DNA from 3 places in the Variovorax humicola genome. Region 1 is predicted to be linked to each of the others. Evidence: predicted binding sites of a transcription regulator. Region 1 holds the regulator's gene; each other region holds the start of a gene.
The links. Region 1 encodes LexA, which represses DNA repair genes until DNA is damaged. Its sites were predicted from a motif close to ACTGTATNNNNATACAGT; they were not measured.
Positions count from the first base shown of each region.

Region 1 (6,451 bases):
GTCCGCTGGTGAACTACTACGCCAACTGGGCCAATGCCGAGCCTGCGCTCGCGCCCAAGTACCGCGCCATCGCTGGCGTTGGCAGCGTGGAAGACATTACGCAGCGCGCATTCGCGGCCCTCGGCAGTTGATGGTCACGCGGGGCGCTCGAGTGCCCCGCCGCTGATACGGCGCATCATTGCGGCGTCGAACGACACAGCAGCAATTCCACTATCAGCGCGATCCGCGCCTTGACCGGACTCAGCAAGCCGGCATCACGCAGTGCATCGCCGGGCTTTGGCAGGATGCGACCACCGCTGCAACGTGTGGCCCGCAACACGGCAATGCCGGCTGCCTGCGCTCTCATCGCCGCTGCTTCGAGTTCGTGATGCAGCGTTCCGTTGCCCGTCGCGGCCACTACCAGACCTTCGGCGCTGCCTGCGCGTGCGGCCTGAAACTCCTGGACCAGCGCATCAACGATCGCGCCGCTCGCGCCGGCGTGGCTCACGATGATCTCTACGCGAGGCGCAGTGGCGGCACTTGCAATGGCATCGATCTCCGCCTCTGACCGCTCCGTGGTCGCCGAGGGCCAGTTCCGCACTGAGCGAACCGCGCCCTCCTCGACGTAACCGATCGGCCCGCCATCACCGGAGGAAAACGCATCGAGCCGGTAGGTGTGCACCTTTTGTACGTCGAGCGCGCCATGGATCACACCCGCGCAAACCGCCACGACGCCTGCCGCACCCGCAGTGGCAGCCACCACGACCGCGTCCCGTACGTTCTGCGGCCCATCGGGCGCCAGCGCTGTCGCTGGCCGCATCGCACAGGTCAACACAACCGGTTTGTGCGACCGCAACACCGAATGCAGGAAGAACGCCGTCTCCTCAAGCGTGTCTGTGCCATGCGTAATCACGATGCCAGCGACGTCGGGTTGTGCCAGCCAATGCGTGCAACGCGCGGCAAGGCGCTGCCAGACCGCGAAGTCCATGTCCTTGCTGTCGACCTGCGCCACCTGCTCGGCATGCAGTGCGACGCCGGGCACCTCGATGCCGCCCAGCAACTCCGCCACGCCAACTTCCGCCGCCGTGTAGCCGATGTTGTCGCCCGGCTTGGCGGCCTTCCCCGCAATGGTGCCCCCTGTGCCGAGCACCACCACACGCCTGGACTCCTTCGCTGCCGTGCTCGCCACCATGCTTGCCAACTTTCAGAAACTGGTTAAAAATACAGCTACTGGATATTCAGCCAGTGCCGTGAGGAGTCAAGCGCATGCTCAACCTGTCGAACTTTGCCGTCAAGCTTACCGCCCGCCAGCAGCAGATCCTGGACCTGATCCAGAGCGCCATTGCACGCACCGGCGCACCGCCCACGCGCGCCGAAATCGCGGCGGAGCTGGGCTTCAAGTCCGCCAACGCGGCCGAAGAGCATTTGCAGGCGCTTGCGCGAAAGGGCGTCATCGAACTGGTCAGCGGCACCTCGCGCGGCATCCGCTTGAAGGGCGATGTCCTGCGCGCAATCAACGAAACGCGCTCCAGCCAGTATTCACTTGGCTTGCCCGGCATGGCGCAACTCGCGCTTCCGCTGATCGGCCGTGTCGCGGCAGGCTCACCCATCCTCGCGCAGGAACACATCGACCAAACCTACTACGTGGAGAACACGTTGTTCCAGCGCCAGCCCGATTACCTCCTCAAGGTACGCGGCATGTCGATGCGCGACGCCGGCATCATGGACGGGGACTTGCTCGCCGTGCAGTCCACCAAGGAAGCGCGAAACGGCCAGATCGTCGTCGCGCGCATTGGCGACGAAGTCACTGTCAAGCGACTCCGGCGCAACAAGAATGTTATTGAGCTGCACGCCGAAAACCCCGACTACCCGACGATCATTGTCCAGCCGGGTGAGCCCTTCGAAATCGAAGGCTTGGCCGTCGGCCTGATCCGCAACACGATGTTGATGTAGCCACCTTAACGAATGCACCAGGTGGCGGGCGTATGGCGACGAGGCCATCACCCTGTTGCAGTCGACCGAAGAAATCCTGCCTGTGTTCAACCTCACTATCTGGAGTTCACATGGGAATCGCTTTTCTGACCTTGGCTGAAATCTTCACGCCCCTGCAATCGCTGGCCAACCGTTGGATGCCAACGCGCCGCGCACAGCGCACGAGGGCGCTGCGCTACGTGGCGATTCGCCCCGGGTGCATGGCCCGCACAACCGCGACCAAGGGAGCATCGGCCGCCAGGCCGCTGCGGGTGATACGCGTTCTGGATACGCAGCGCACAGCCGGTGGCACGGGCCGCGTAGTCATCTCGGGCCGTATGGCCGATGTCTGCGCCGAGCTCGATCGGCTCGCCGCCCTGGAGGCCGCGGACGATGCAAGGCGCCTGATGCATTGACGTGGCAAAGGCGGGAACGCGCGGCCGCAGAGGGTGCAAGGCACAATAACGTGCCATGAATATCGTGATCCTCGACGACTACCAGGATGCGGTGCGTAAATTGCGCTGCGCCTCCAAGCTCGACGCCTATGCCGCCAAGGTCTATACCAATACAGTCAAGGGCATCGGCCAATTGTCAGTGCGTCTGAAAGATGCCGACGTGATCGTGCTGATTCGCGAGCGTACGCAGATCTCGCGGCAACTGGTCGAGAAACTGCCCAAGCTCAAGCTCATTTCACAAACAGGCCGGGTGGGCAGCCACATCGACGTGAATGCATGCAGCGAACTGGGCGTCGCGGTGGCCGAAGGCAGCGGTTCGCCGCTTGCCCCGGCCGAGTTGACCTGGGCATTGATCATGTCCGCGATGCGCCGCCTGCCGCAGTACATCAGCAATCTCAAGCATGGCGCGTGGCAGCAGTCCGGCCTCAAATCGGCTTCGATGCCGCCGAACTTCGGCCTGGGGTCCGTGCTCAAGGGCAAGACGCTTGGTATCTGGGGTTATGGGCGGATCGGGCAACTGGTCGCGCGCTACGGACAGGCCTTCGGCATGCAGGTCATTGTCTGGGGCCGTGAAGCAAGTTGCGCGAAGGCGCGGTCAGACGGACTGCAAGTCGCGGCAAGCCGCGAGGCACTCTTCGAAATGTCGGACGTGCTGTCGGTCCACTTGCGTCTGATGGACGAAACACGCGGCATTGTGACACTGGCGGACTTGTCGCGGATGAAGCCAACTGCCTTGTTCGTGAACACGTCGCGTGCTGAGTTGGTCGAGCCCGACGCGCTACTCGCCGCGCTCAATCGCGGCCGGCCCGGCCTCGCCGCAATCGACGTGTTCGAAAGCGAACCACCTCTGCAGGGACACGCGCTGTTGCGACTCGAGAACTGCATCTGCACCCCGCATATCGGCTACGTGGAGCAAGAGAGCTACGAGCTCTATTTCGGCCAGGCGTTCGACAACGTCGCAAGCTTCATCAAAGGCAATCCGACCAACATCGTCAATCCTGGCGCACTGCAGGTTCGCCGTTGAGTCGGGCCCCGCTCCCCGCCTCACTCTGGGCGTTGCTGGCGGGTAATTTCGTTATCGGTACCGGTGTCATGCTCGTCGCCGGCACGCTGAACGAAATCAGTGGGTCATTCGGCGTGAGCGTTTCGGCGGCGGGCCAGTTGATGACCGCGGGCGCGTTGGTTGTCTGCTTCGGAGCGCCGCTGCTTGCGGCGCTCGTAGCGGGCTGGGACCGACGCATGCTTCTTGCGCTGACCATGGTTTGGTATGGGGTCTGCCATGTGGCCGCGGCCCTGATGCCCAGCTATTTCGAGCTGCTGGTGGTGCGCATGCTGACGATGCTTGCCCCGGCCATCTTTACGGCGCAAGCCGCGGCATCGGCGGGCATGCTGGTGCCGCCCGATCAACGCGGCCGGGGCGTGACCTTCGTCTTCCTGGGTTGGTCGATGGCGTCGGTACTGGGGCTGCCGCTGGGTGCCTGGCTTGGCGGCCACTACGGCTGGCGCGCTGCGTTCCTCGTCATCGCCGTTGCCGCAATCTGCAGCGCCGCCTGGATCTGGTCGACGATGCCGACCGGTGTTCGCCCCGCTGCACTCACGCGCGCAGCCTGGGCGCGGGTCTTCAAGAGTCCTGCGTTGATGGGAGTGGTGACGGTCACCGCACTGCAAAGCACCGGCCAGTTCGTGGTGTTCGCCTACTTTGCACCGCTGCTGAAGCAGCAACTCGGTGCGGACGCGACGCAGCAAAGCTTCATGTGGGCCTGGTTTGGCGCATGCGGACTCGTCGGCAATATCCTGGTCAGTCGCTACATCGACCGCATTGGCGCCGGCAGAGCGGCGCTGTTGACCACCGCGCTCATGGCAACGAGTCTGTTGCTGTGGCCGCTGGGCGTCAATTTTGTGGTGTTCGCATTGGTGGTGATGCCTTGGGGGCTCGGCTGCTTTGCGGCCAACTCGGCTCAACAGGCACGGCTGGTCGGCCTGGCGCCGGCAATGGCTGCGGGCTCGGTGGCGCTCAACAGTTCGGGCATGTTCATCGGGCAGGCAATTGGCGCCGCCACCGGAGGGTGGCTGCTGGCGCACGATGCTGCAAGCTGGATGCATTGGGCCGGCTTGGGCGCGATGCTGGTCGCCATGACCCTCAGCATCGCGGTCGACCGCTTGCCGCGGCCCGCTTGATTGACCCAGGATTTGACTGGGGGACCGAGGACGCCGCGCTCAGTCAGCGCTTGATGATGCGTGGCGCGATCGCCGCCTCGGTCTCGGGATCGAACAATTCGAAATCAATGACGTGCGGATCGGTCGGAGCCGGGGCCGTCGCCGCGGGCTCGATCGGCGCCGCGAGAGTTTCGAACGCGGTCTTGTCGAACTGCGCGAGATCCATGTCGACAGCCGGCTCAAGCTGCGACGGCTCGACCGGGCTCATCTCGGTTTCAGCAAGCAGGCCGTCGTCGATGCCGCCATAGATCGAGGGAAACGGTTCCACCGGCGGCCTTGGGGCGGTCACCGCAGGCGCAACAGGAGCCGACGCAACCGGCATCATCACGGTCGGTTCGGTCGTCAGCGTGGCGCGCGCAGTGGGCTGCATATCGTGGCTGAAGGTGTCGACGAACGGAATAGGCGTGATCGGTGCGGGCGCCGTATCGGGGTCGACGACTTCCTTGGCGATCGCGTAGAGCAGCAGCAGTTCCTGGTATGCGGCAAGGTCGAAGGCCTCATCCTCATGCACACCTGGCTTGCGAAACACCAGTTCCTCGATGAGCGCGAGCGTGCCGGCGGTCGGCCACTGCGATTCGATACGGGCGAGCGCGCTGCGGTAGTGCTCCAGGCCGCGGCCGCCGAGCGAGAATTCGTCGAACTCGGGGACCTCGGCATTGAACGCACGCTCGAAGTCGGTCGCCAGTTGGGCGTATTCCTCGCGGCGCCCCAGGGCGTGGTAGATCTTGAACAGGTCAAGGTACGCCAATGCGCTGGTGCCCGGATTGGCCGCGATGTGCTCGACCAGCACTGCAATGGCCTGGTCGTGCTGACCAAGCGACAGGAAGAAATCCGACTGCTGCTGCACGTCGAACAGTTCCTCGGTATTGACCGGACGCGTCGCCGCGACCTCGATGGGGGCAACGACCGGGACACCGGTCGGGCCGTAGGTCGTGTCGGCGTTGGTCGCTGCCAGCAATGCAACATGGCGCGGATCGAGTTCTCGACCTCCCAAGGGCGCACGCTGTGTTGGCTCGTGCTCGTCGTCGTCTTCCTCGTCGAACTTGCTGTCTGCTGGCAGCACCGTCTTGCCGCCACCGCTTACCGGACGCGGCTCGGTGCCCTCACCCCACCAGGCCGGCGCGGTGGCGCGACGCGACAGGCGCCAGAGCAATCCGATCGCCAGCAATGCCAGGGCCAGCAGCCCAACAAGCGCATAGACCAGCGGATTGCGATAGCGGCTCTCGCGCGCATCGGCCAGTTCGCTTCGCATCTCGAGCAGGGCGCGCTGGTTCTGCGCAGTTTGTTCGCGCAGGGCAGCCAGAGTCGCTTCAAGCGTTTGAATACGCTGGGATTCGCGTTGCGCGTCCTCCGGTGGTGCCGCGAGCGCACGCCATTGAGCTGCGGCCTGGGCACGCTTGGCGAGATCCTCGGTCGCGGGCAACGCCAATTGGGACGAAGTCTTCAGGCTGCCTTCGCGCGACAGCGCTGGCTCGAGTGCCTCGATCTTCAGGCGCGGACCTGCGGGAGGCGCTTCGACGCGGGCTGCGGGTGCCGGCGGCGGTGCGACCAGCAGCGCGGGTGCAGCTACTGCAGGTGGGCGCGCCGGCGGCGGCGCAGGGCGGACCACCGGCGCCTGGGCGGCGATGATGCGGCGGGACGGACGCGCTGCCGGGACGGGCGCTTCTCCGGCATCTTCAGCGCGAGGACGTGGCGGCGGAGCCCGACGAACCGGGGCCGACGATCCTGCACCCGATCCGGACCCACTGCCGCCCACGCCGCGCGACGCACGCCCGCTGCGCTCCCCACCCGCCGAATCCATCGACGAACCGGCAGATGGCAATGGCGTC
Region 1 covers NZ_JBBKZV010000006.1:114,098-120,548, forward strand. The annotation lists gene adk (adenylate kinase) at 1-131, shown strand, start outside; gene WKW80_RS12830 (asparaginase) at 176-1,171, opposite strand; gene lexA (transcriptional repressor LexA) at 1,246-1,932, shown strand; gene WKW80_RS12840 (hypothetical protein) at 2,043-2,366, shown strand; gene WKW80_RS12845 (D-2-hydroxyacid dehydrogenase family protein) at 2,422-3,429, shown strand; gene WKW80_RS12850 (MFS transporter) at 3,426-4,583, shown strand; gene WKW80_RS12855 (hypothetical protein) at 4,627-6,451, opposite strand, start outside.

Region 2 (6,451 bases), on a different contig from region 1:
ACGCGCTGCACCGTCTCCAGGTAGAACTCGGCCGGCAGGTCGTTCACCGCGAGGTATTCGTCATAGAAGTCGCGAATGTCGTTGGCCTGCTCCATGCGGCCTTCGACCAGGTGCGCGTAGAGCTCCCGGAACTGCTTCTTGTGCCGGTCCATGTTCATGCTCATGAAGGCCGTCAACTGCAGGAAGCCGGGGTACACCTTGCGCCCGACCCCCGCGTGCGGCCATGGCACCTGGCTGATCAGGTTTCGCTTGAACCACGCGATTGGCCGCTCGGTCGCGAGTTCGTTCACCTTGGACGGGTTGATGCGGCAGTCGACCGGGCCGGCCATCAGCGTGAGGCTGCGCGGCGTGGCGGGATGCTCGTCTTCCGACATCAGGGCTGTCGCGGCCAGTGCCGCCACGCAGGGCTGGCACACGGCCACGAGATGCACGCCCGGGCCGATGGCATCCATGAACGCGATCAGCTGGTTCGTGTATTCGTCGAGGCCGAAGCCACCATGCCACAGGCCCACATCACGCGCGTTGTGCCAATCGGTCACGTACACGTCGTGGTCGCGCAGGAGCGTCCGCACGGTTTCGCGCAGCAGGGTGGCGAAATGGCCCGAGAGTGGTGCGGCCAGCAGCACCGGTGGATGCACCGCCTTGGTGTCCCTGCGGAAGTGCAGCAGCGTGCCGAACGGAGCGACCAGTCCGGGCTCCTCATGCACCGCGACCTGCTCGCCGTCGACGATCACGCTGTCGATGCCCCAGCCCGGCCGCGTGTGCGTGAGCCGCATGCGCGAAAACACCTCCATCTGCGCCGAAATCTGCCGTGAAGCGGTGCGCTCGGTGCCATCGATCCACAGCGCGGCCCCCAGGAACTGCGCCCCGAGTCGCAGCGGAGACATCAGGTCGGCTTGGTTTTGGTAGGCCCGGTACAGCATGAATCCCTTGCAGGCAAGTTGCGGGCCAACGGAGCGCCGACGCGATGCGCTCGGCTTCTTCTTTATGGCATGGGCCTTGCACGGAGCAGGTTGCGCACCGCCAAGACAACAGCCCACGGAGCCTCGCCATGTCCAAACCCGTACTCACGATCAGCAGCAAGAACTACGGCGCCTGGGCGTTGCGCGGCTGGCTCATGTGCCGCTTTGCCGGACTCGACTTTGCCGAGAAGATCATCCCGCCCGACGATCCCGCGATGAAGGCCGAGATGCTGCTGCTGTCGTCGTCGATGCTGGTGCCTTCGCTGCAGCACGACGACCTCAAGGTGTGGGACACGCTGGCCATCGGCGAGTATCTCCACGAAATCAAGCCCAAGGCCGGCCTGCTGCCCGCCGACGCCAGGGCCCGCGCCCACTGCCGCGCCATCTGCGGCGAGATGCATTCGGGTTTTGCCAGCATGCGCGGCGCGCTGCCGATGAATGTCAAGGCGCGCTTCCCCAACTTCAGGATCTGGTCGCGTGCGCAAGGCGACATCGACCGCATTGTCGAGATCTGGAAGGAATGCCTCGCCAAATATGGCGGCCCGTATCTTTTCGGCAAGAAGCCCGGGTTGGCGGACGCGATGTACGCGCCGGTGGTCACGCGCTTCCTGACCTACGACGTGAAGTTGCCGCCGGCCTGTGCGACCTACGTCAGGCACATGGTGGAACTGCCCGACATGCAGGAGTGGATCGCCGCGGCGAAGCAGGAGCCGGAGGCCATAGACGAACTCGAAGCGGAGTTCTGAGCCGGCCTGTTTCCCTGATCCTCGCCGAGCCTCTCCGAGCCGGCCTATTTCTTCTTCTGTGGCTTGGGCGCCGGGCAAGCCGCGGGTTTGCACGCGGCGGGCGCGCCGATCTGCGATCGCAACGCCGCCAGTTCCTTGCGCAGATTGTCTGTCTCGACGCGCTGCCGTGCGTCAGCGGCGGAAGCAGCCTTGGCCTGGTCGTCCAGCGAGCGCCGCAACTCCAGGATCTCGTTTTGCAGCGCGGTCTCGTCCGCACCCTTGGCGCGTGCGGGAGACGTCAGTGCCGCGGAAAGCATCGCCAGCAGGAAGGCGAGCCCGATCAGGCCGAACAATGCCTGCTGGTTGAACTTCGATTTGGAGACTTGGACATTCCAGTTCCCAATGATCCCGTCATTCCTCGCCAGAGTGATGCCCTTGCCAGCGCAAAAAATGCTGTACAGGAAGCATGCGGCTGCGAGCAGGCCCGAGATCACGCCCCATGAGGACAATTCGCGGTAGGTCAGCGCAAAGATCAGCAGTGCGCCTTCGACCGTCAGCATGCCGAGCGCGGTCGCCATCAGCTGGACGCTGAGCTTGACCGACATGTCGATCGCGGCGCGCTTGTCCGCGTTGTCCACGGTGGCGGCCGGACCCAATACAGCGCTCATCCCCAGATCTCGGAAGCGGCGGTCCTGAGCTTGCCGATCAGCAGGCTGGTGGCCCGGAGAACATCATTGCCGGATATGGGCTCGGGCCCCGCAAAGGCCCTGGCCACCTGCACGATGCGCTCGATGTCCAGCATCGACGCCTCCATCAATGCCGACGAGCCGTCGTTGCGAAGCGGCCGGAACACCATCTGGTAGAAATTTGCCAGCAGGAAATACCTTGCGTCGCTTCGCAAGCTGGCGTCATGCAGCGACGCTGCCCGCCGGATGGCTTCCTTGAGATCGGAGACGGTGCGCCGGGCGTTCCTGTCGGCCTCCTCGTCGCCGCGATAGGTGTCGTACATCCGCTCGTATTCGTCTTCAGTGTCCGATCGCATGAAACGCCCTCGTGGTTTGGGAGCGCCAGTATTCCGGCGCGTGCAAGCGTGCGCAATAGGTCGCTGTGCATACGCGCGGCACCGCGTGCCCGCGAGCACTGGCATTCCATTCGGTATCGCTGCATACTGTTTATTTATCCAGTAATCCAGCGCCATGGCCGAAACCTTCATCCCCGTTCACGCCCTCAAGGGCCGCGGCGCGGCGACGCGCATTCCGCACCGGTTCGAAAAGGACGCGCGCGATGCGTACGACGACGGCTGGGGCACGCTGGAGAGCGATGCCGCCGAGGAAAGATGCGCGCCGCAGACCGAGGTTCGCTTCGAGGATGCCAAGTCGGTGCTCAGCGGCAACGACTCGCCCGACGTTCCCTTCGACCGGTCGCTCAACCCGTACAGGGGCTGCGAGCATGGCTGCATCTATTGCTTTGCGCGGCCGACGCACAGCTACCTCAACCTGTCGCCCGGCCTCGACTTCGAAACGAAGCTCATCGCCAAGCGCAACATCGCCGAAGTTCTGCGCGCCGAACTCGGCAGGAAGAACTACCGGCCCAGCCAGATCGCAATCGGCACCGCCACCGATTGCTACCAGCCGATCGAGCGCGAACTGCGCCTGACGCGTGCCGTGATCGAGGTGATGCGCGAAACGCGCCATCCGTTTGCCGTGGTCACCAAGTCGAGCGCCATCGAGCACGACCTGGACCTGATCGCACCGATGGCTGCGCAGCGGCTCGCCGCCGTCTACATCACCGTGACCACCCTGGACGGCGAACTCGCACGCAAGCTGGAGCCGCGCGCCGCCGCGCCCTACCGGCGCCTGCGCACGATCCGCACCCTGGTCGATGCCGGCGTGCCGGTGGGCGTGAGCGTGTCCCCGCAGATTCCGTTCGTCAACGAAGACATGGAGCAGGTGCTCGAAGCCGCATGGGAGGCCGGCGCCCGCCGCGCCTTCTACAACGTGATCCGGCTGCCGTGGGAAGTGGCGCCGCTGTTCAGGGAATGGCTCCAGTTGCACTACCCGCAGCGCGCCGGCCGCATCATGGCGCGCATTCGCGACATGCGCGGCGGCAAGGACTACGACGCCGATTTCGCCACGCGCATGAAGGGCAGCGGCCTGTGGGCCGAACTCATCCGCCAGCGCTTCGAAAAGGCAACGCAGCGCATCGGCTTCAACCGCGAACGCATCCCGATGGACCTCGAAGCCTTCCGGCCGCCGGGTGTGGCGGGGCAGGGCAGCTTGTTCTAGCCAGCCCTAGAGAACATACGGAATGAACCGTCGCGTGCCGCGCATGTAGTCACGGTAGGCCTCGCCGAAGTGCTGCAGGCACTCCTGTTCGTCCCGCAGCGCGGTGATGAAAAGCAGCGCCGTGGCGGCCAGTGCCAGCACCAGGCCGATCCATGAGAACTGCTTCAGGAAGGCGCCCCAGGCCAGGAGGATCAAGGCGGTGTACATCGGATGACGGATGTAGCGGAATGCGCCGCTGGTCACCAGTGCGCTGGTCTTTTCAAAGCCGAGCAGGGCGTCGTCCCGGCGTTCGTCGGTCGGCTTGCCCACCTGCTTGAGAAGGCGCACGGCATGCAGCGGCAGCCATGCCGACGCGACGAGCATCAGCCATGACAGCAATTGGTGCATGGCCAACGGATCGTCGCCCCACACGGGCAGGTTCAGCAAGACCAGGCCCAGGATGCACTCCCACGCAAAGAAGCGATAGAAGCCGTGCGAACCGGGGCGCTTCAACGCGCCACGCGAGACGTGGAGCAGCGCGGCAGACCCGGCGATGAAGGCGACGGCAAACGCAATGGCATGGAACATGCGCCGAATCTACACGGCCCGGGTGCCGCCCCTGGTCGCGCCGGCGGCCGCAGGCATCACCTAAACTCCGACCCTCTCCTGCGCATTGATCCCGTGACCCCACCACCGCCGAGCCAAGTCGCACCGCCCAAGCGTGTGCTCGTCATTCGTTTTTCCCAGACGGGACAACTCGAAGCCGTCGCCGACCAGATCGTGGCGCCGCTGAAGGCGGATCCCGGCATCCAGGTGCATGTTGAGACGCTCCAGCCCTTGCAGCCGCTGCCGTTTCCGTGGCCCATCCTCGCGTTCTTCGACGCCTTTCCCGAGACGGCGCACATGCGGCCCCCACCGCTGGCGCCGCTTTCGCTGACTGGAGACGAAGACTTCGACCTCGTGATCCTGCCATGGCAGGTCTGGTTCCTGGCGCCGTCGCAGCCCATCGCGGCCTTCCTGCAGCATCCGGTCGCGGCGCGCCTGCTGAAGGGCAAGCCGGTGGTGACGGTGATCGCCTGCCGCAACATGTGGTTGACGGCACACGAGAAGCTCAAGACCTTGCTGGACGCGGTCGGCGCGCGGCTGATGGACAACGTGGTCCTGACCGACCCCGGCCCGACGCTGGCCACGTTCATCACGACCCCCGCCTGGCTGCTGTTCGGCCGCAAGCGCGGGTTCTGGGGCATGCCCGATGCCGGGCTTACCGCCGCGCAGATCTCGGGTGCGCGCCGCTTCGGGCTGGCCTTGCGCGACGGCCTGCACCGCGATGCCGAGCGGGGCACCGAGCCCCTGCTGGCCGGGCTGGGCGCCGTGGTGGCCGATCCGCGCCTCTACGTCAGCGAGAAGGCGGGCACGCGCAGCTTTTTCATCTGGGGCAAGCTGATCATGGCGGTGGGGCGGCCAGGCAGCGTGCAACGCAAGCCGCTGGTGCTGGCGTACGTGGTGTTCCTGTTTGCCCTCATCGTCACCGTGGTGCCGCTCAGCCTCGGCCTGCAGGCCCTGCTGCGGCCTCTCTTCAGGAAGCAACTGACTAAAATCAAGACCCGCTTTGAGCTGCCCTCCGGCTCGGCCTACGACCGATGCCACCGTTATGACAGTTGATGTATTCCTGACGCGTTCCGCAGCTTATTTGCCTTTCTCGCCGGTCTCCAATGACGAAATCGAAGATGTCCTGGGCCGGGTCGGCGGCAAGGACTCGCGCGCGCGCCGGCTGATCCTGCGCAGCAACGGCATCCAGTCCCGGCACTACGCCATCGACCGCACCACCGGCAAGGCGGCCATGACCAACGCGCAACTCACCGCCAATGCGGTCCGCGCGCTGGGCGACGACATCGGTGCGGTGGATTGCCTGGCCACCGGCACGTCGTTGCCCGACCAGCTCATTCCCAATCATGCGGTGATGGTGCACGGCGAACTGGGCTGGCCGCGCCTGGAGGCGGTGTCGTGCGCCGGCGTCTGCCTGTCCGGCACGGCCGCCTTGAAGCACGCCTGGCTGTCGGTGCGCGCAGGCGACGCGCAGCGTGCCGTGGCCACCGGCTCCGAACTGGTGTCGCCCCTGCTGATGGCCGCGAATTTCGAGGCCGAACTCGCGCACAAGGTGCAGGCGCTCGAAACGCGGCCCGAGATTGCGTTCGAAAAGGACTTCCTGCGCTGGATGCTGTCCGACGGCGCCGGCGCCGTGCTGCTCGAGCGCGCACCGCGCGGGCCGTTGTCTCTGCGCGTCGACTGGATCGACCTGTCCTCTGCCGCGAACGAGTTGCCGGTGTGCATGTACGCCGGCGCCGACCGCGGTGCCGGCGGCACCCTGCAAGGCTGGATGCAGACACCGTCCGGGCAATGGCACGCCCAGTCCATCTTCGCCATCAAGCAGGACGTGCGCCTGCTCAACGAGAACATCGTGCGCGCCACGATCGACGAGCCGTTGCGCGACATCATCGCG
Region 2 covers NZ_JBBKZV010000001.1:764,836-771,286, forward strand. The annotation lists gene WKW80_RS03605 (polyhydroxyalkanoate depolymerase) at 1-923, opposite strand, end outside; gene WKW80_RS03610 (glutathione S-transferase) at 1,052-1,708, shown strand; gene WKW80_RS03615 (hypothetical protein) at 1,753-2,355, opposite strand; gene WKW80_RS03620 (hypothetical protein) at 2,352-2,729, opposite strand; gene WKW80_RS03625 (PA0069 family radical SAM protein) at 2,884-3,972, shown strand; gene WKW80_RS03630 (methyltransferase family protein) at 3,979-4,539, opposite strand; gene WKW80_RS03635 (dialkylrecorsinol condensing enzyme) at 4,633-5,613, shown strand; gene WKW80_RS03640 (beta-ketoacyl-ACP synthase III) at 5,603-6,451, shown strand, end outside.
Region 2: a site for LexA is predicted at 2,855-2,872, ahead of WKW80_RS03625 (PA0069 family radical SAM protein). Genes of this name have one in related genera too.

Region 3 (6,451 bases), on a different contig from region 1:
ACGCCCGGCGTGCCGGGATCGGCGCCGTCGTAGCCCAGGTCGATGCGCCGCTCGATCGCGCGGGGCACGGCCTCGCGCACCACCTCGATGGTGAGCCGAGCCAGGTCGCAGCTCTGCCGCGAAATCGCGCCGCCGCCGCCTTCGGCACGTGCTAGCGCCAGCAGTTGGTTCACCGTGTGCGTGGCGCGGATGCTGGAGCGGCCGATCTGCTTGAGCGACTGCTTCAGGTCATCGGCGCTCGCACCTTCGCGCTGCGCCAGGTCGGCCTGCATGCGCAGGCCGGCGAGCGGCGTCTTGAGCTGATGCGCTGCGTCGGCCAGGAAGCGCCGCTGCACCGCGATCGATTCCTTCAGGCGGGTCAGCAGGCCGTTCACCGACATCACCAGCGGCGCCACCTCGACCGGCACCGAGGTCTCGTCGAGCGGGCTCAGGTCGTCGATCTTGCGCTCACGGATGCGGTCTTCCAGCTCCGACAACGGCTTGATGCCGCGCACCAGCGCCAGCCAGATCAGCAGGATCGCCAGCGGCAGGATCGCGAACTGCGGCAGCAGCACGCCCTTGATGATCTCGGTGGCCAGCACCTCCTGCTTGCGGCGCGTCTCGGCCACCTGCACCAGTACCAGCCCGGAGCCGGGCAGCGGCGGCTGGACCCAGGTGTAGGCCACGCGCACCGGATCGTCGCGCATGCGCTCGTCGCGCAGCCACACGTGCTCGTCCGACGGGGTCTCGTCCTCCGGCGGCAGCGGCAGGTCGCTGTCGCCGCCGAGCAGCTCACCTTCGGCGCTGCGCACCTGGTAGTAGACGCGATCAGTGTCGTCGGCGCGCAGGATGTCGCGGGAGGGCTGCGGCAGGTAGAACTGCACCTGCTTGTCCTGCACCGTCACCAGGGCGCCCAGCGTCTGCACGTTGTATTCGAGCGCGCGGTCGAACGGTCGGTTGGCGATGCCCTGTGCCACCAGCCAGGTGACGCCGATACTGACCGGCACCAGCAGCAGTAGCGGCGTCAGCATCCAGTCCAGGATCTCGCCGAACAGTGATCGCTGGCCGCGTTGAAAAAGTCTCAAGTGGCGGTTTCCTCAGAAGGGGAACGGATTGTTGTCGTTCGGGGCATCTCGAGGGCAGGCCCAAGGGAAATTCTTGCTGCGCTGCCGTTGCAGGTTGTCGATCGGATCAAGCCCGCGCGCTGGTCATCAATCTCAAGACACGGCAGCGAGTCGTGATGCTGATCCTGGACAAGCCGAAGTAGACGCTGCGCGCCGGCCTGGCTTACGCCGGGATCTTCTCGAGGCAGTAGCCCAGCCCCCGCACCGTCGCAATGCGGATCGGGCCCTTTTCGATCTTCTTGCGCAGGCGGTGGATATAGACCTCGATGGCGTTGAGGCTCACTTCCTCGCCCCATTCGCACAGCCGCTCGACCAGCTGGTCCTTGCTGACCAGGCGGCCGACGCGCTGCAGCAGCACTTCGAGCAGGCCGAGTTCGCGCGCCGACAGCTCGATCATCTTGCCGTCGATCGTTGCCACCCGGCCCGCCTGGTCGTACACCAGCGGGCCGTGCCGGATGGCATTGCTGGTGGCGCCCATGCCGCGCCGCGTCAACGCCCTGACGCGCGCCTCCAGTTCCTGCAGCGAGAACGGCTTGGCCATGTAGTCGTCGGCGCCGTGGTCGAGGCCGCGCACGCGCTCTTCCACGCTGTCGGCCGCCGTCAGCACCAGCACCGGCAGCGTCGACCCGCGCGCACGCAGGCGCTTGAGGATTTCGAGTCCATGCAGGTTGGGCAGGCCGAGGTCGAGGATGAGCAGGTCGAACTCGCTGTTGGTCATCAGCGCCGCGTCGGCCTGCGAGCCGGTGGCCACGTGGTCGACTGCCGCCCCCGAAGTGCGCAAGCTGCGCAGCAGCGCATCGGCCAGTACCTGGTCATCTTCGGCAATCAGGATTCGCATGAGGTCTCGTTGGCGGATTCGTGGCGAATTCTAGGCCGCGGCATAGGCCTCGAGACCGATGGTTACCACCGTCGCGATCTCGTTGCCCACGCTGGCGCGGAACTCGGCCTCGGCCTGCGCAACAGCCCGCCGGAAGGCCTCCAGCCAGGCCAGCCCGTCGGCTGTGAACAGCACGCGCCGGGCCCGCGCGTCGAGCGGGTCCGGCTCGCGTGTGACCAGTCCCCATGCCTCGCATTGGTCGACCAGCATGCCCATCGCCTGCTTGGTCATCCCCGCGCGCTCGGCCAATTCGGTGAGTCGCGAACCGCCGCGGGCCAGGTGGCGCGTGATGTGGATGTGCGCCGCGCTGACCTGCTGCCGCGCCGCCAGGTTGGACAACGCAAGCGGCACCTCGACGTCCTGCGCCATCAGCGCCAGCACGCGTTCGTCGAAGCGGCGCATGGCGTGGCCGAGCAGGCGCCCCAGGTGGGTCTGGCGCCAGTCGTCGTCGGAGGTCGGAGTCATCTATAAATGGTAAAGCAAACTGACTAAAAAATGGCTTTACGCATTTATACAGTCCCGTACACTACTGTTCAAGCATCCAGCCTGTTGTTCAACACAGGTGGATAAAACAAATCACAAACCGTTGATATTCAAGGAGTTTTCCAATGGACGCAGTCGTCAAAGGCGCAAGCATCGCAGGTGCCAACACCGAAAAGGCCAAGGCCCTGCAGGCCGCGCTGGCCCAGATCGAAAAGCAGTTCGGCAAGGGCACGATCATGCGGCTCGGCGAAGGCGAGGTGCTCGAAGACATCCAGGTCGTCTCCACCGGCTCGCTCGGCCTCGACATCGCGCTGGGCGTCGGCGGCCTGCCGCGCGGGCGCGTCATCGAAATCTACGGCCCTGAATCCTCGGGCAAGACCACGCTCACGCTGCAGGTCATCGCCGCCATGCAGAAGCAGGCCGGCACCTGTGCCTTCGTCGATGCCGAGCACGCGCTCGACGTGCAATACGCGCAGAAGCTCGGCGTCAACCTGTCCGACCTGCTCATCAGCCAGCCCGACACTGGCGAGCAGGCGCTCGAAATCGTCGATTCGCTGGTGCGCTCCGGCGCGGTCGACCTGATCGTGATCGACTCGGTCGCCGCCCTCACGCCCAAGGCCGAAATCGAAGGCGAAATGGGCGACTCGCTGCCCGGCCTGCAGGCCCGCCTGATGAGCCAGGCGCTGCGCAAGCTCACCGCCACCATCAAGAAGACCAACTGCATGGTCATCTTCATCAACCAGATCCGCATGAAGATCGGCGTGATGTTCGGCTCGCCCGAAACCACCACCGGCGGCAACGCGCTCAAGTTCTATGCCTCGGTGCGCCTCGACATCCGCCGCATCGGCACCATCAAGAAGGGCGACGAGGCCATCGGCAACGAGACCAAGGTCAAGGTGGTCAAGAACAAGGTCTCGCCCCCGTTCAAGACGGCCGAGTTCGACATCCTGTTCGGCGAAGGCATCAGCCGCGAGGGCGAGATCATCGACATGGGTGTCACCGCCAAGATCATCGACAAGTCCGGCGCCTGGTATGCCTACAACGGCGAGAAGATCGGCCAGGGCCGCGACAACGCCCGCGAGTTCCTGCGCGAGAACCCCGAGCTGTCACGCGAGATCGAGAACAAGGTGCGCGAGTCGCTGGGCATCCCGCTGCTGGCAGCCGATGCGGGCATGGCCGAGGCGGGCGCAGCCGAGGCGCCAGCGGCAAAGCCCCCGAAGGCTGACAAGGCTGACAAGGCCGACAAGGCCGACAAGGCGGAAAAGTAAGCGTCGAACCAGCCGATGGCATTTGCAGCCCCTTCCCTCAAAGGCCGTGCGCTGCGCCTGCTGAGTCAACGAGAGCATTCGCGCGCCGAGCTGGAACGCAAGCTCTCGCGGCACGAAGTAGAGCCGGGCTCGCTGAGCCGCGCCCTCGACGAACTGGCTGCGAAAGACTTCATCAGCGAGGCGCGTGTGGTCCAGTCCGTGCTGAATCAGCGTGCGTCGCGCGTCGGCGCCGCGCGGGTCAAGCAGGAGTTGGCCCACAAGGGCATTGCGCCGGAAGCCATTGCCGAAGCAGTGGCCAGCCTGCGCGACACCGAGTTGCCTCGCGCCCTGGAAGTCTGGCGCCGCCGATTCGGCACCCTGCCCGTGGACGCCGCCGAGCGCACCCGGCAAGCACGGTTTCTGCTGGCGCGTGGCTTTTCGGCCGACGTGGTCGCAAAAACGCTGAAAAGTAGCGCCGATAACGACTGAGGCCTCTGCGCCCCAAGTCAGAGGAGGTGCGCAGCGCCGCCCGGCCGCCCGAAGGCGCTCGCACCGCAGTGCGAAGCACGGAGGTTACCCAGCGCTTGGCGCCGCAGCGGATGACCCGCGGGTTCAGGCTGCGTCCGTCGTCTCGCCTTCCACCGCCGGCGCGCTGGCGGTGTGCGAAGCGATGTCGCGCACGTTCTTCTGCACGGCCACGGCACCGAACAGCGCGAGCAGGAACGCCATGCCGTAGAAGCCCTTCTCACTTGCCGCCAACGTGGCGTTGAAGAGGCCGACACCCAACAGCGCCACCGACATCAGCAGCGAAACCCAGCACAGGCTGTAGTAGATGTTGGTGACGGGAATGCCCTCCAGCCGGTCGCGCACCGACTTCTGCAGGGAGACCGCGGAGAACAGGCCATACATCAGGATGGTGAAGTAGTAGCCCTTCTCGTTGAGCTGCATGGATGCGTTCCACAACCCGATCAGAAAAACGATCGCACCGATGAACAGTGCGGCCCAGGACGCAGCGACGAACGCGCCGGTCGGTTTCTGGAATTTCGCGGCGACCATGTGAGCACTCCTCATTATCTTGATCGCCGCATGATAGCGACACTACAAGGCCCGAAATGGCAAAAGTCGCGTCCTGCCTGCGTAAGCCGCTATCAAATAGATAGCGAAGCGGGGTTCAAAGCCCCAGCATCAACTGCAGGTTCTGCACCGCGGCGCCGCTGGCGCCTTTGCCGAGGTTGTCGAGCCGGGCGATGACGACCGCATGGCGGTGGTCTTCGTTCGGGAACACGCGAATCTCGAGTTCGTTGGTGTCGTTGAGTGCGAGCGGGTCGATCTTGCCCCCATCGGTCGGTGGCAGCACTTTCACGTACTTGGCCGGCGTGTTGCTCCTGGCGTAGTGCGAAGCCAGCGCGTCATGCAGGTCGCTCGCCTTCGGCTTGCCGGGCAACTCGTCGAGGTGCAGCGGCAACTGAACGAGCATCCCCTGCCTGAAGTTGCCCACCGACGGGATGAACACAGGCCGGTGCTTGAGGCCGGTGTACTTCATGATCTCGGGAATGTGCTTGTGCTTGAGGCCGAGCGCGTAGGTCTCGAACAGCGGTGCCTCGCCCTTTTCGTACGCCTCGATCATGGTCCGGCCGCCGCCCGAATAGCCGCTGACCGAGGGCAGCGCGATCGGCTGGTCGGCGGGGAGCAATCCCGCGTCGATCAGGGGGCGCACCATGGCGATGGCGCCAGTCGCGTAGCAGCCGGGATTGGCCACGCGATCGGCCTTGGCCACCGCTTCCCAGTGGCCGGCCACCAACTCGGGGAAGCCAAACGTCCAGGCCGGATTGACGCGGTGCGCCGTCGACGCATCGATGATCTTGGGCTTCTTGCCGGTCAGCTGGTCGATGAGCGCCACCGATTCGATGGCCGCGTCGTCATGCAGGCACAGCACCACCAGGTCGACACCGGCCACCAGCTCGCGCTTGGCGTTCACGTCCTTGCGCAGCTCGGGCGCAATGCTGACCACCTCGACGGCGGGCATCCTGGCGAGACGTTCGCGGATTTGCAGGCCGGTGGTGCCGGCTTCGCCGTCGATGAAGACCTTGGCCATATAGATATTCTGGGCTGTAGAAACTACGTATTGACCACAAGCAAATGCCTGCGGTTGGTGCAACGCACCATGATACATTCCCCGGTTGTTCGCCGGCCCTGTCCTTTGGTCATCACATCGGGGCGCCGTGGCCCTCGGACAACAGCCTTCCATCCCCGTCCCAACTCCTCTTCCGAGAGAAATCCTCATGAAGATTCACGAATACCAGGGCAAGGAAATCCTTGCCAAGTTTGGTGTGCCGGTGCCGCGCGGCATCCCGGCGTACACGGTGCAGGAGGCGGTCGAGGCCGCCCAGAAACTCGGCGGCCCGGTGTGGGTGGTCAAGGCACAGATCCACGCGGGCGGCCGCGGCAAGGGCGGCGGTGTCAAGGTCGCGAAGAGCATCGACGACGTCAAGCGCCTGGCCGGTGAGATCCTCGGCATGCAGCTCGTCACGCACCAGACCGGCCCGGAAGGCCAGAAGGTCCGCCGCCTCTACATCGAGGACGGCGCGGACATCCAGAAGGAATACTACGTGTCGGCCGTGACCGACCGTGCGACCCAGAAGGTCGCGTTCATCGCCTCCAGCGAAGGCGGCATGGACATCGAGGCCGTCGCGCACGACACGCCCGAGAAGATCATCACCGTGATGGCCGACCCGAAGACC
Region 3 covers NZ_JBBKZV010000003.1:91,278-97,728, reverse strand. The annotation lists gene WKW80_RS07380 (sensor histidine kinase) at 1-1,064, opposite strand, end outside; gene WKW80_RS07375 (response regulator) at 1,267-1,941, opposite strand; gene WKW80_RS07370 (MarR family winged helix-turn-helix transcriptional regulator) at 1,972-2,445, opposite strand; gene recA (recombinase RecA) at 2,589-3,731, shown strand; gene recX (recombination regulator RecX) at 3,747-4,199, shown strand; gene yiaA (inner membrane protein YiaA) at 4,323-4,766, opposite strand; gene argC (N-acetyl-gamma-glutamyl-phosphate reductase) at 4,882-5,805, opposite strand; gene sucC (ADP-forming succinate--CoA ligase subunit beta) at 5,993-6,451, shown strand, end outside.
Region 3: a site for LexA is predicted at 2,509-2,526, ahead of recA (recombinase RecA). Genes of this name have one in related genera too.